DNA from 2 places in the Planococcus sp. YIM B11945 genome. Region 2 is predicted to be linked to the other one. Evidence: a T-box and tRNA genes for the amino acid it is inferred to sense, from the RefSeq annotation. Region 2 holds a T-box; the other holds one or more tRNA genes.
What was found. The T-box of region 2 lies ahead of ACRRQV_RS01045 (valine--tRNA ligase). A T-box ahead of a tRNA ligase gene usually reads a tRNA of that ligase, here a tRNA-Val.

Region 1: it has a tRNA-Val gene. The T-box ahead of ACRRQV_RS01045 (valine--tRNA ligase) is inferred to sense a tRNA for this amino acid. The anticodon was not compared.

The regions. Positions count from the first base shown of each region.
Region 1 is NZ_JBOZWR010000003.1:248,511-255,308, reverse strand. It holds gene ACRRQV_RS05905 (ketopantoate reductase family protein) at 368-1,459, shown strand; tRNA gene ACRRQV_RS05900 (tRNA-Val) at 1,611-1,683, opposite strand; gene ACRRQV_RS05895 (2'-5' RNA ligase family protein) at 1,829-2,350, opposite strand; gene ACRRQV_RS05890 (thermonuclease family protein) at 2,365-3,075, opposite strand; gene ACRRQV_RS05885 (DNA-3-methyladenine glycosylase family protein) at 3,170-4,006, shown strand; gene ACRRQV_RS05880 (hypothetical protein) at 4,100-4,243, opposite strand; gene ACRRQV_RS05875 (Gfo/Idh/MocA family protein) at 4,363-5,304, shown strand; gene ACRRQV_RS05870 (aldehyde dehydrogenase) at 5,305-6,693, shown strand.
Region 2 is NZ_JBOZWR010000001.1:190,734-197,531, reverse strand. It holds gene ACRRQV_RS01045 (valine--tRNA ligase) at 1-1,990, opposite strand, end outside; T-box leader at 2,077-2,300, opposite strand; gene ACRRQV_RS01040 (AbrB family transcriptional regulator) at 2,322-3,368, opposite strand; gene hemL (glutamate-1-semialdehyde 2,1-aminomutase) at 3,518-4,804, opposite strand; gene hemB (porphobilinogen synthase) at 4,804-5,784, opposite strand; gene ACRRQV_RS01025 (uroporphyrinogen-III synthase) at 5,777-6,481, opposite strand; gene hemC (hydroxymethylbilane synthase) at 6,474-6,798, opposite strand, start outside.

The DNA.
Region 1 (6,798 bases), on a different contig from region 2:
CGAAAGAAAGCAGAAGCTTTCTTTCGGGTTTTTTAAGTGGACTGGCACCAAATATTATTAAATTCCCTGTTTGATTTTATATAATGCGTATAAAAATGATATAATTATCAAAAAAATATTATTATTTAAGAGATCTTGCATTTTATACATATCATGTTTTACATAGCTTTTTCGCTTGAATCTCTGGCCATGCCATTGCAAAGAAGGAAGGCGATTAAATAGTTCTGTAAAATTTTTCTGAGAGTTCTTTATGAGGGAAAGAGAGGATAACCAACTGATGAATTACTAGTGAATTTGCATGAAGCAGCGAAATGTTTATCTAATTAGCCAAACACTCTTCTAGCATCATTGCAAAGGAGCAAGAGTCATGAAAAAGAAAATTTTGATCTATGGCGTTGGACCTTTCGGCAGTTTGTTCGCCGAACGTCTTTCGGAAGCAGGGCATTCGGTATTCCTGCTTGATCACGGAGAGCGGCAGCAAGAGCTAAAGACTTATGGTGTGATTACCGAAAATACGGAAACAAGGAAACAAACGGTGACCCGCCTTCCGGTTGTGGAGCGGCTTAATGAAGAGGATATCTATGATTTGGTCATTATACCGATGCGTAAAAATCGGGTTTCTGATATTTTGCCCGTTTTAGCGGCCAATAAAAAAATTCCTACCTTTCTTTTCATGATGAATAACGCAGCGGGGCAGCAGGAATTTATTGAGGCGCTCGGTAAAGAACGGGTAATGGCCGGTTTTCCTCATCCCGGCGGCTTTAAGAACGGGCATGTCATGCACATGATGCCAGTCGAAGAAGCGAAGCCCATGGTATTGCCGATTGGCGAAGCGGATGGAAGCGTTACAGCCAGAACCCGGGAAGTTGCGAAGGTGCTCAGTTCCATGCGTGGGTACCGGGTAGAAATTCGAAAAGATATGGACGATTGGCTGAAAACGCACGTTGCTTTGCTGATTCCAACATTGGCTCCAGCCGTTTACGCATGCAATACCGAATTAGAGCATTTTGCTGTTACCCGGGATGCTCACGTTTTGTTAAAGCGTGCGCTTCATGAATCATTGCAGGCAACTCAAAATGCTGGGATTCCCCTTGCTCCTCCAGGGCTCCGAATCATCGACCGGATTCCAGAGCCGGTTTTTGTTTTGGCACTTGGCAAATTGGCCAAAAGCTCGACATTCGAAAATGTCATGGGCCATTTAAAGACGGCCGCAGATGAAGTCGAACATTTAACAGATGAATTTTATGAAATGATATGGCCTGGCAATACACCGACGCCGACCGTAGATGAGCTGACGGAATACACTTATGGATTCAAAGAGCCTTTGCCGGTCGGATCGAAAAATATCCCGCTTCGATGGGGAGTCGTATACAGTGCAGCAATCGGAGTTGCCGCCTCTGCTGCCTTGATTGCGCTAATAAAAAAACAAAGAGAATACAGTGGCATGGATATCAATTAGCAGCATAAGCCATTTATTCAAAAAACACCGGAAGAAAGCGAGCAGCTTTTTTCCGGTGTTTGGTTTAGGCAAAATAAAAAACCGCCGCCCGAAGGCAACGGTTTGTGGAGCAAACTTTGTTCCTAAAGTTTGCCGTGGGTTTGGCACCCAATGATTCCTACTGGGCTCGAACCAGCGACCTCTACCCTGTCAAGGTAGCGCTCTCCCAGCTGAGCTAAGGAATCTCAATTTCCAGGACAAATATAATCATAATCGCCGCCGGAAAAAAAGTCAATACTATTTTCATAGGAAACAACTGCCAATTTAAACAGGGGACGAACCAGCGACCTCTACCCTGTCAAGGTAGCGCTCTCTTCGTGAGTCAAATGCCTACTCCGATAGAAAAACGCTCCACTCGTTCTGTGCACGGCCGTTTACGACGGACCAGCATTCAATTGCAGTCGCTGTCCCTTCAAAAGGTTCGAATTCCATCGACAAGCGGCCAAACAACGGCCCCCAAAAAGGAGCTGCTATGTTGTCCATGACCGTAGTATGCGGTACCCAATGATCGGGAAGATACAGGGGGTCTTGACCGCTGAATTCTCGGGTCGATAAATTGATGGAGCGATGCAGTTCAGTTAAGCTATGTGTCGAAACAGGCGATAAGAAAAATGTGCCTTTTTGCTTGAAAAATCCAAGCGAATCAAATGATAGCGGCAGTTGCTTGAAGTTTTCTGCCCATGGTTCCACAGCGGCTTTTAGATCAAGCGGCTTCGTTTGCTTGAACGATTGCAAGGTGAGGTGCGGCGGGAAGCTGGTTTCATTTTTCAAACTTGCCACTTTCCCTTGTTTTTGCATTTCTTCAATCTTCTTAGATGACGCGTAATCAAAACGCAGCACGATGACTTGCATGGAAATCCTCCTTTTTACTGGCCAACACTTCTAAATCCGGCATCCCGGGCTTGTTGTTCGGTACAAAACCATTGTTCCGGGTTGGTTTGTTCATATGAACCATCACTCGGCAAGTGATAGATTTTATTGCCGTTTCGGTTGATGTTGCCTTTGATGGTGCATTCGTTTTTGTTTTCTATAGCGTGTTTGGAAGTTCCATAGGCATCTTCGTTAAATCCACGATCGGTCGAGTAATTGTCGAACTCCCAAATGCCAATTTTGGCATCGCGCGCTTGTTGTTCTGTTTGTTCGAATTCATCCAAGTACCGGGTATTTGGCGGATAGACATAGGCAACGCGGGCCAAACCGGCTTCTAGCATTTTTTCTTGCACGCTTTCGCCGTCGACGTAAATGTAAGCGAGCAGCCGGTCGTAGTCATCGAATCGGCCGCCCTCGTCAAATTCAATCGATACGTCGCCGGAATTGATGATGCGCTTGTTTTCAGCGGTCGCTTCTTTTCCAAGCGGCTGCTCGCCGAGCGATGGATGATTGGTTTCCGGTGTATCGATCAGCAAATAGCGGACCGTTTGTTCTTTGCCTTCAAAGTCGATTTTGATGGTATCGCCATCAATAACGGAAACAACATCAACCTCAATCCGGTCGATTGTGCCGCCAGTGTCTGTTGAATCGCTTAACGTACAGCCCGAGAGCATGAACAGGCCAATCAATAGCATAAAGTATTTCATCAAAATTCCTGCTTTCAATGATCATTATATTTTGTCTAGATCAAGCTTGCAAACAAATGTTTGTTTCGGTACGGTTGAAAAAAGGGGGAGGACTATGCAAATTTCACTGCCGTTTTTTTACGATTTCGAACGGGCGCTCAACCGGCTGTCGCTGGACCCGCTGCACGCTGTCGATTTATCGGACAAAAGCGTCAAGGTGCCGATGGCTGAAAAGAATGTGGTTACAGTTAAAGCCGTCGGCACAAGCGAAAATCCGGTTTTTCTGATCGAAGGGGCACAGGAGCATCAAATGGATCATGTGAAAGAATTGTTTCATTTTCACCGGTCTCTTGAACCCGTCCATGAACATTTTCAGCATACTAATCTTGCTGCGCTTTTTGAAGAGCATAAAGGCACGCCGCTCGTCCGTGAGTTTTCGCTGTACGGGGCACTGATGAAAAGCATTATCCATCAACAGTTGAACTTGGCTTTTGCCCATACATTAACAAGCCGCTTTGTCCAAAACTACGGCGAAGAAATTGAAGGGGTTTGGTTTTATCCTGAACCTGCGGTTATTGCCGAACGGACTGTAGAGGAGTTCCGGGAGCTGCAATTCAGCACCCGAAAAGCGGAATACGTCATTGGCTTGTCGAAGGCGATTGCAGAAGGCCGCTTGGCTATCGAGAGCATGGCCGGAAAAGAAGACGATGAAATCGCGGAGGAATTGATTGCTTACCGAGGCGTCGGTCCATGGACCGCCCAGAATTTTTTGCTGTTTGGATTGGGCCGGCCGAATTTGTTTCCACTGGCAGACATCGGGCTTCAAAATGCCTTGAAAATCCAATGGCACCGGGAAGAAAAACCGAAAACGGAAGAAATCATGCGGCATTTGCCGGAATGGTCGCCGTATTTATCGTATGCGTCGCTTTATTTATGGCGCAGTTTGGAATAAAACACATGCAAAAATGCAAAACGCCTTTTTCAATGGTTTTTGAAAAAGGCGTTTTTATGTACTGATGCAACAGCCAATGAATAGTTTTTTCACTTAGGCGTTCGTCTCCATATCAAGCTGCGGTTCGTTGAAATACAAAAAAGTTTCTTGCTCCATGTCATCCAGTCGATTTTTGTTCAATCCAACTTCAAGTTCACCTGAAAAAATCGGTTCCCACCAGTTTGTGTGATCGTTCATGTTGAGTTCCTCCTCGATTTTCAATCTTAATTGTTTGACTATTCTATACCCCCAGAGGTTACACTGTTAAACAGAGAAACAGAATTTAAGCCTTTTGGCCTTAAGAGAAGAGGGATTTTATGATTTCAATCGGCATTATTGGAGCCGGCATTGTAGGAGAACGCATCATTAAACAAATTCAACAAGAAAAAGGCGTGAACATCGTTGCGGTATTTGATGAGCAGCCAGAACGGCTAAAGAAACTCCAAGAGCTTTATGGCGTGCCGATTGTCCATTCTCTTGACGCACTTCTTCATTCGCCGATCGAATGGGTGTATATCGGTACTCCGCCTTCAAGCCATGCTGAACTGGCGAAGCGTGCAGCAAGTGCCGGCCTTCATGTGCTAAGTGAAAAGCCGCTTGCGCACAACACACAAGACGGAGAAGCGATGGTAAAAGCAGCAGTGGATTCACGCGTTCATACCGCGATGCATTTTCCGTTGATGTACAGCCCATCGGTCAGAGAAATGGCGAAACGCATCCGGAACGGCAGTATTGGGAAAATCGTGCGCGTTGAACTGCAGACCTTTTTTCCGGACTGGCCGCGGGCTTGGCAGCAAAACCCATGGATTGCTTCAAGAAGCCAAGGCGGATTTGTAAGGGAAGTGTTTCCCCATTATTTGCAGCTGATCAACCGGCTTTTCGGAAGTTTGGAAATTCAATCCCACCACATTACGTATCCAGAAAACAAAGATCTTTGTGAAACTGGTGTGATTGCCCAAGCGATTGCTGGGGATTCCGGCATTCCGGTATTGCTTACCGGCCTTAGCGGAATTGGCCAAAAGGAATTGCTCGAGTTTACCGTGTATGGCGATGAAGGGGTGCTGACGCTTAAAAACTGGTCGGATTTGTATGTTTCCAAAAAATACGAAGAGCGGGAACTAATCACTGACTTTGTACCGGTCGCGTCTTTGTTTGAAGAAATGAAAAACCAATCTGCTTTATTGGTGCCATTTGAAGAAGGATTGGTTGTTCAACGCTCGATTGATTTTTTATTGGAAGAAAACAAGGAGGAGTACTAGATGAATTTCACGGCAACGGACGTTGAGCGCATAATCGAAGAACAGCACGATTATTTTTATACAGGCGCTACAAAATCGGCGGATTTCCGAATCGAGCAATTGGCGCGCTTAAAGCAAGCCATTAGCGCAAATCAAGACCGGGTGATTGATGCATTGAAAAAAGATTTGGGCAAAAGTGAGTTTGAGGCTTATGCAACGGAAATCGGCTTTGTGCTCGACAGCATCGGCAATATGTCGAAAAACTTAAAGGCGTGGATGGAACCGGAAAAAGTGAAAACACCCATCCATTTCCAGCCGGCGAAAAGCTTTGTCATTCGGGAACCGTTTGGATCAGTGTTGATCATCGGGCCATTCAATTACCCATTCCAATTGGTCATGGAACCGCTCATTGGGGCGATTATCGGCGGAAACTGCGCTGTTGTAAAACCATCGGAAGCAACGCCGAACGTCGCGGCTGTTATCCGGGACATGATTGAAGAAGCGTTTCCGCCTTATTACATCCGTGTCGTTGAAGGCGAGAAAGAAGAAGTGACGGCTTTGATTCATGCGTCGTTTGACTATATCTTTTTCACAGGAAGCGTCAACGTCGGCAAAGTGATCATGAAAGCGGCATCTGAGAAGCTGACGCCGATCACGTTGGAGCTCGGCGGAAAAAGTCCTGCAATTGTCGACCAAACGGCCAATTTGGATTTGGCGGCGAAGCGTATTGCGTGGGGCAAATTGATGAATACCGGCCAGACTTGCGTTGCACCTGACTATGTGTGTGTCCATGAATCTGTCAAAGATGAATTTATGAAAAAACTCAAAAAAACGATCGTCTCTTTTTACGGCAAAGATGCCCAGACGAGCCCGGATTTCGGCCGCATCGTCAACGAACGTCATTTCGACCGCTTAGCTAGCATTGTCCAAAAAGAAGCGGACCATATCGTTTACGGCGGCAAGCTCGACCGGGACGACTTGTACGTAGAACCGGTGATTTTGGACAATGTCGATTGGAACAGCCCTTCAATGGAAGATGAAATATTCGGTCCGATTTTGCCAGTCATTACTTATTCGGATTTTCCGAAACTGCTCGGCCAGATCCGGAAACTGCCAAAGCCGCTGTCCGCTTACCTGTTTTCAGAGAACGAACGCGCCATTCAATTTTTCTTGGACAAATTGCCATTCGGCGGCGGATGCATCAACGACACGGTTTCCCATGTCGGCAGTTCGTATTTGCCGTTTGGCGGCGTCGGCCCATCCGGCGTCAATTCCTATCACGGAAAAGCAAGTTTTGAAACGTTTACACATGGCAAAGCCATCATGAAAAAATCAACGAAGTTTTCAACGAATGTTTTGTATCCACCGTATAAACAAAAAGTGAAACTTGTGCGTACAGTCTTGAAATAAGCGGCCCTCGGGTCGCTTTTTTCTATTTTATAATTATACAAGGCGAACTTAAGAATCATGTTTTCATATACCGCTTCAGCTGCTTTGGGGAGAGCAAAGACAATT
Region 2 (6,798 bases):
TCTTCGCTTCTTCGTCTTCGCCGTATAATGGCAATTTCGCCATCTCGATATACCAGTCACAGAAATCGTCCCAGATGAAGTTGTATAAAAGACGTCCAACTTCGCCGAACTCGTAACGCTCAGCTAAGTTGGTCACTTGCTCGATTGTTTCATTGAGGCGGGTCAAAATCCATGAATCGGCTACCGAGCGTTTGCCGGAAAGGTCGATTTGGTCGTATGTCATGCCTTCCATGTTCATCAACGCAAAGCGTGAGGCATTCCAGATTTTATTGGCAAAGTTCCAAACGCTTTCGACTTTCTCCATTGAGAAGCGCAGGTCCTGCCCTGGAGATGATGCAGTGGCCAGGAAATAGCGCAGCGAATCCGCTCCGTACTGCTCGATGACATCCATCGGGTCAACGCCGTTGCCGAGCGATTTCGACATCTTGCGCCCTTCCGCGTCGCGAACCAGGCCGTGGATCAACACGTCGTCGAACGGTTTTTCACCGGTAAATTCAAGCGCTTGGAAAATCATGCGCGATACCCAGAAGTTGATGATGTCATAACCCGTTACAAGCGCGTCTGTCGGGTAATAGCGTTTCAGCTCTTCGTTGTCCGCATCTGGCCAGCCAAGCGTTGAGAACGGCCATAGAGCCGACGAAAACCACGTATCGAGAACGTCTTCGTCCTGAGTCCAGTTTTCAGCGTCTTCCGGTGCAGTGCGGCCTACGTAAATTTCACCTGTTTCGTTGTGATACCAAGCCGGAATCTGATGTCCCCACCACAATTGGCGCGAAATGCACCAGTCGCGAATGTTTTCCATCCAGTGCAGATAGGTTTTTTCGAAGCGTTCCGGCACAAAGTTGACGCCGTCTTCGCCTTTTTGCAATTTTACCGATTCAGCGGCTAACGGCTGCATGTCGACGAACCATTGCGTTGACAAATACGGTTCAACTACGGCCCCGCTGCGTTCCGAGTGCCCAACCGAATGCAGATGCTCTTCAATTTTGAATAAAACACCTATGTCCTGCAAGTCTTTAACGATCGCTTTGCGGCATTCGAAGCGGTCTAGCCCTTCGTATTTGCCGGCATTTTCGTTCATCGTGCCGTCTTCGTGCATAACCAATACGCGCTCCAAGTTGTGGCGATTGCCGATTTCAAAGTCATTCGGGTCATGTGCCGGCGTAATTTTCACCGCACCGCTTCCGAATTCCATGTCCACGTAATCATCCGCAACGATTTCGATTTCGCGGCCAACGATCGGCAAGGTCACCGTCTTGCCGATCAGGTGCTGATAGCGCTCGTCTTTCGGGTGAACCGCAACAGCTGTATCGCCAAGCATCGTTTCTGGGCGAGTCGTTGCAACTTCGATGTGCCCTGAGCCATCCGTCAGCGGGTAGCGCATATGGTAAAAGCCGCCTTGCACGTCTTTGTAAATTACTTCAATATCGGAAATCGCGGTTTTCGTTGCCGGATCCCAGTTGATGATGTATTTGCCGCGGTAGATAAGTTTTTTCTCGTAAAGCCGGACGAATACTTCCTGCACCGCATCCGATAAGCCTTTATCCAGCGTAAAACGCTCGCGGGAGTAATCGAGGCCAAGGCCCAATTTCGACCATTGCTTGCGAATAAATTCAGCGTATTCTTCTTTCCATTTCCATGATTCCTCAAGGAACGCTTCGCGCCCTAAATCATAGCGCGACTTGCCTTCTTCGCGCAGCTTGCCTTCTACTTTCGCTTGCGTGGCAATGCCGGCATGGTCCATGCCCGGCAGCCACAATGCGTCATAGCCTTGCATGCGCTTCATGCGCGTGAGGATGTCTTGCAGTGTCGTATCCCAAGCATGCCCTAAGTGTAGCTTGCCGGTAACGTTCGGCGGCGGAATCACAATGGTATACGGCTTTTTTCCGCTTTCCGGCTTCGCTTCAAAAAACTTGCCATCTAACCACCACTCATAGCGGCCTTTTTCAATTGCTTGCGGATCGTACTTGGTCGACATTTGTTCAGTCATTGAAATTCCTCCTTTTTTCTTCGTGGACCTCGGGTTCATTAGGTAAATTGGACTAATAAAACCAAATAAAAAAACTCCTGTCGTCTTTAAAGGACGAAGGAGTTGTTCGCGGTACCACCTTTATACACAGACCTTAACAAGCGTCTGGCTCTCAAGTTCGATAACGGATTTCGCATCCGGCTTCCGCTACTGGCATTTCACGGGAACTGCTCAGAGGTGACATTCAAATGCTTGTCCATGAAAGCCTTTCACCAAGCGGCTTTCTCTCTACAATGTACGCACATTCTACTATCCTCTTCAACGCATCTGTATAGAATTACATCCATTGTACTCAATTTCCGGTTTTTGCGTCAAGTTTTTTTACAATGATTGCGACAATCGGCGAAGCAACCAAGAGAATGAAGAACAGCCGGAACAAATGGAACCCCGTAATCAGTGCCACGTCTCCCCCAGATGCCAATGCGGTAATGGCCATTTCCGCCATGCCGCCCGGAGCTGCACTCAAGAAGAAATCCAAAAAGATGTATTCCGGCAGCAAGACCGCGAGCAAATACGCAATTAACACGGAAAAGCCAATCAATAAAACGTTGTTGACAAGAATCGCGATGCCGATGCGCAGATTCATTTTATCCCGCACTTGCTCCATCTGAAGCCCAAGATTGGCGCCTATGAATATTTGAGCGAGTGCAATCAGCCAAAACGGCATATGGAGCAATTGGCTGCCGGTTACCGTCTGGACAGCCGCCATCGTCAAAATCGGCGCCAGCACTTCAGCTGCGGGGAATCTAACTTTTTTCATGAGCCAAAACACAAATATGCCAAGGGCGATGGCACCGATAAATGGCAGCCAACTGAAGGTGAAGGCGTGTTTCGCGATTTCACTTGCGTCTCTGCCGACAAGAAAAACAGCAAGAAACGGCACGATGGAAACCACCATAAAAATGCGGATCGTCTGCATCATGGTCACGACCGTGACATTGGCCGATTTAACGTCTTCCGCAATGACGACCATTTGCGACAAGCCGCCAGGAATCGAACCCAGAAGACTGGTCGCCAAGCTTTCATTCGCCATTCGCTGGAACAACAAGCCGAGAAGCAGCGAAAGCCCGACAATCGCCGCCGTCATGAAAATCATATACGGCAAATCAAACCACATCAGTGCGACCGCTTCTTTCGTAAACGACGACCCGATTTGGACGCCAAGCAAAATCAACCCGGTCGTCCGCAAAATTTTCGGCCAGTATAACGTGATTTTGGTGAATTGATTTAACAAGAGCAGAACGAACATCGGCCCGAGCAGCCACGGCAAAAACATGCCGAATTCTGAAAAAAGCCAGCCCGATGCAAACGCAATCGCTGCGGTTTTTAAAAATAGCATCAAGTGAATTCCAACTTTCGTTTTACGAAATAAATACCTATCATTATTTTACATGAATCGCCTGATGATATCAGCAATTTCGTCAGGTGCAGCAACAAAAAAAGCTGTCACTCCTAAAATCTTTAGGAGTGACAGCTTTAGAGGTTTTATTAACGTGCCAATTTAGCAAACACGGTGTGGAATGCTTCCACGGTTTTTGCGATGTGTTCTTCGGTATGGGCTGTTGACAAGAACATGCCCTCGAACTGGGACGGCGGCAAGAAAATGCCTTCTTCCGCCATCAAGCGGTAGTAATCCGCGAACAATTCCGTATCGGACGTTTTCGCAGTTTCAAAATTAATGACCGGTTCGTTCGTGAAGAAAAAGCCGATCATCGAACCTGCACGGTTGACCGTGTGCGGAATGTTGTATTTTTCTGCTGCTGCACGGAATCCAGCTTCCAGCTGGTCGCCGCGTTCAACAAACGTTTCGTACGAACTTTCATCTAGTCGTGATAAAGTTTCAAATCCAGCCGTCATGGCAAGTGGATTACCCGAAAGCGTACCCGCTTGGTAGATCGAGCCGCTTGGTGCGACTTGCTGCATGATTTCGCGCTTTCCGCCGAATGCGCCAACTGGCAGTCCCCCGCCAATCACTTTGCCGAGACACGTCATGTCCGGCGTTACGCCGAAATAGCCTTGTGCGCAGTTGTAGCCGACGCGGAATCCGGTCATAACTTCATCAAAAATCAAAATCGTGCCGTTTTCAGTCGTCAAGTTGCGCAGTTCTTGCAAGAAGCCTGGCTGAGGCGGAACAACCCCCATGTTGCCGGCAACCGGTTCAACGATGACAGCTGCAATGTCGTCTCCGAATTCCTGAAAGACTAACCGTACGCTTTCAAGGTCGTTGTACGGAACGGTGATCGTGTTTTTCGCAACTGATTCCGGTACTCCCGGAGAATCCGGCAAACCAAGCGTTGCAACGCCTGAACCCGCTTTGATCAACAAGCTGTCCGCGTGTCCGTGGTAGCAGCCTTCGAATTTCAAAATTTTGTTGCGGCCGGTATAGCCGCGTGCCACGCGAAGCGCACTCATTGTCGCTTCGGTGCCTGATGATACCATGCGGACCATTTCGATCGATGGCACGCGTTCTTGAACCAGTTTCGCAAGTTCCGTCTCAAGCAAAGTCGGAGCGCCGAAACTTGTTCCAGATACCGCCACTTCCTGAATGGCTTTGACCACTTCTGGATGCGAGTGGCCCAAAATCAGCGGCCCCCAAGACAAAACATAATCGATATACGTGTTGCCATCGATGTCTGTGATGGTAGCGCCGCTTCCGGAAGCCATGAAAATTGGATCCATATTGACCGATTTAAAAGCGCGGACGGGCGAGTTGACGCCGCCGGGCATTAATTTTTTCGCTTCAGTGAATGCTGCAATCGATTTTTCGTAGCCCATTATTTCTCCTCCAACCAGCGCGCTGCATCTTTCGCATGGTACGTCATCAAGATATCGGCGCCTGCACGTTTCATGCTTAATAATGTTTCAAGAACCATTTTCTTCTCGTCTACCCAGCCGTTGATTGCTGCGGCTTTGACCATTGCGTATTCGCCGGATACGTTGTAAGCGACGATTGGCAAGTCAAAGTTGTCGCGCACTTCACGGATGATGTCCAAATAAGAAAGAGCTGGTTTGACGATCATGAAGTCTGCGCCTTCTTCAACGTCCGATGCTGCTTCGCGCAGCGCTTCCAAGCGGTTTGCCGGGTCCATTTGGTAGGTTTTCCGGTCGCCGAACTGCGGAGTCGAATGAGCCGCTTCACGGAACGGTCCGTAATAAGCCGATGCGTATTTCACGCCATACGACATGATCGGCACGTTTTCAAATCCTGCTTGGTCCAGTCCGAAACGGATTGCTGCAACAAAACCGTCCATCATGTTTGATGGTGCGATGATGTCCGCTCCCGCTTTCGCTTGGGAAACCGCCGTACGGGCCAACAAATCCAACGATTCGTCGTTCAAGATCACGCCGTTTTCGATAACGCCGCAATGGCCGTGGTCGGTGTATTGGCAAAGGCACGTATCTGCAATTACCACTAAATCCGGATGGCGGTCTTTTGCAAAACGGATCGCTTCTTGTGTAATGCCGTGGTCGTGGTAAGCTTGCGAGCCGACTGCGTCTTTTTCATTCGGAACGCCGAAGAAAATGATCGACGGAATGCCGAGCGATACCACTTCATCCAATTCTTCGCCTAAGCGGTCCAATGAAAAATGGAATACGCCCGGCATTGATGAAATTTCTTCTTTTACGTTTTCGCCTTCAACAACAAAAATCGGGTAAATAAAATCCTCTTTTTGCAGGCTTGTTTCGCGGACCATCGAGCGGAGATTAGCAGACCCGCGCAAACGGCGGTGGCGGTTAAATTTCAAATCATTCATTCATACAACTTCCTTTCGCTATTTCGTTTAGCACATTCATTAACGTATATTTTTCGGGAACAAAATCAACATGGCCGGCTTGATCGAGAATCGCTTTTTGCGTGACGTGGCCGATTGCTGCAACACGTATTCCTTGCCAAGCTCCCCCTGCTTTCCGGTACGCCGAAACCGCAGAAGGGCTGGCAAAAATGACCGTCGCGTCTTTTATTGCCAATAGTTTTTTAGCATTTTCGAGCCTTAAAGCCGTTTCGTATAAGACCCACTCGTCTACCGGCATCGGCATGGAAGCGATGGTGTTTTTCGCAAGCGCCCCTTTGACAAACAAACAGCGCGCATTTCCTGCAATCGCCGGAAACTCCTTGACAAACACATCAGCGCTGTAAACACTTGGCATAAAGTCAACCGTGAAGCCGTGAGTTGTCAGCACTTCTGCTGTTTTTTCCCCAACGGCTGCAATTTTACTCTTGACTTCTGCATCAAGCAAACAAAATGCTTCTGCTGAAGTTCGGCTCGTAAAAATAAGCCATTCATAGCGCCCGAAATCCGGCACATCCGACTGGCGGATGGCGGTTTCAATCAGCGGCATATAAATGGCTTGGCCGCCGAGCGCTTCTACTTGACCCATTTCGCCGATGGGCTCAGTCGAACCGGTAAAGACAATCGTTTGGCCTTTTAGCGGCAAGCTTGTCTCACACATTGTTCTCGGCTTTTACTTTTTGAATCAATTCAAAACCGCCTTGTGCAGAAATGCGCTCGGCTACAATGCGCCCAGCTTCCAACGGGTCACGGCTGACGATGGATTCTTTGAATACTTGATCAGCATCGGGTGAAGAAATCAGGCCGGTAAACGAAATCTCGCCATCGTTCACGGTTGCATATCCGGCAATCGGCACTTGGCAGCTGCCGTCCATATCGCGGAGGAATTTGCGTTCAGCCGTTACAGCCAAAGCAGTTTTTTCATCATGGACTTTTGCAAGTTCTGCCAGCAATTCCGCATCATCTTCGCGGCATTCA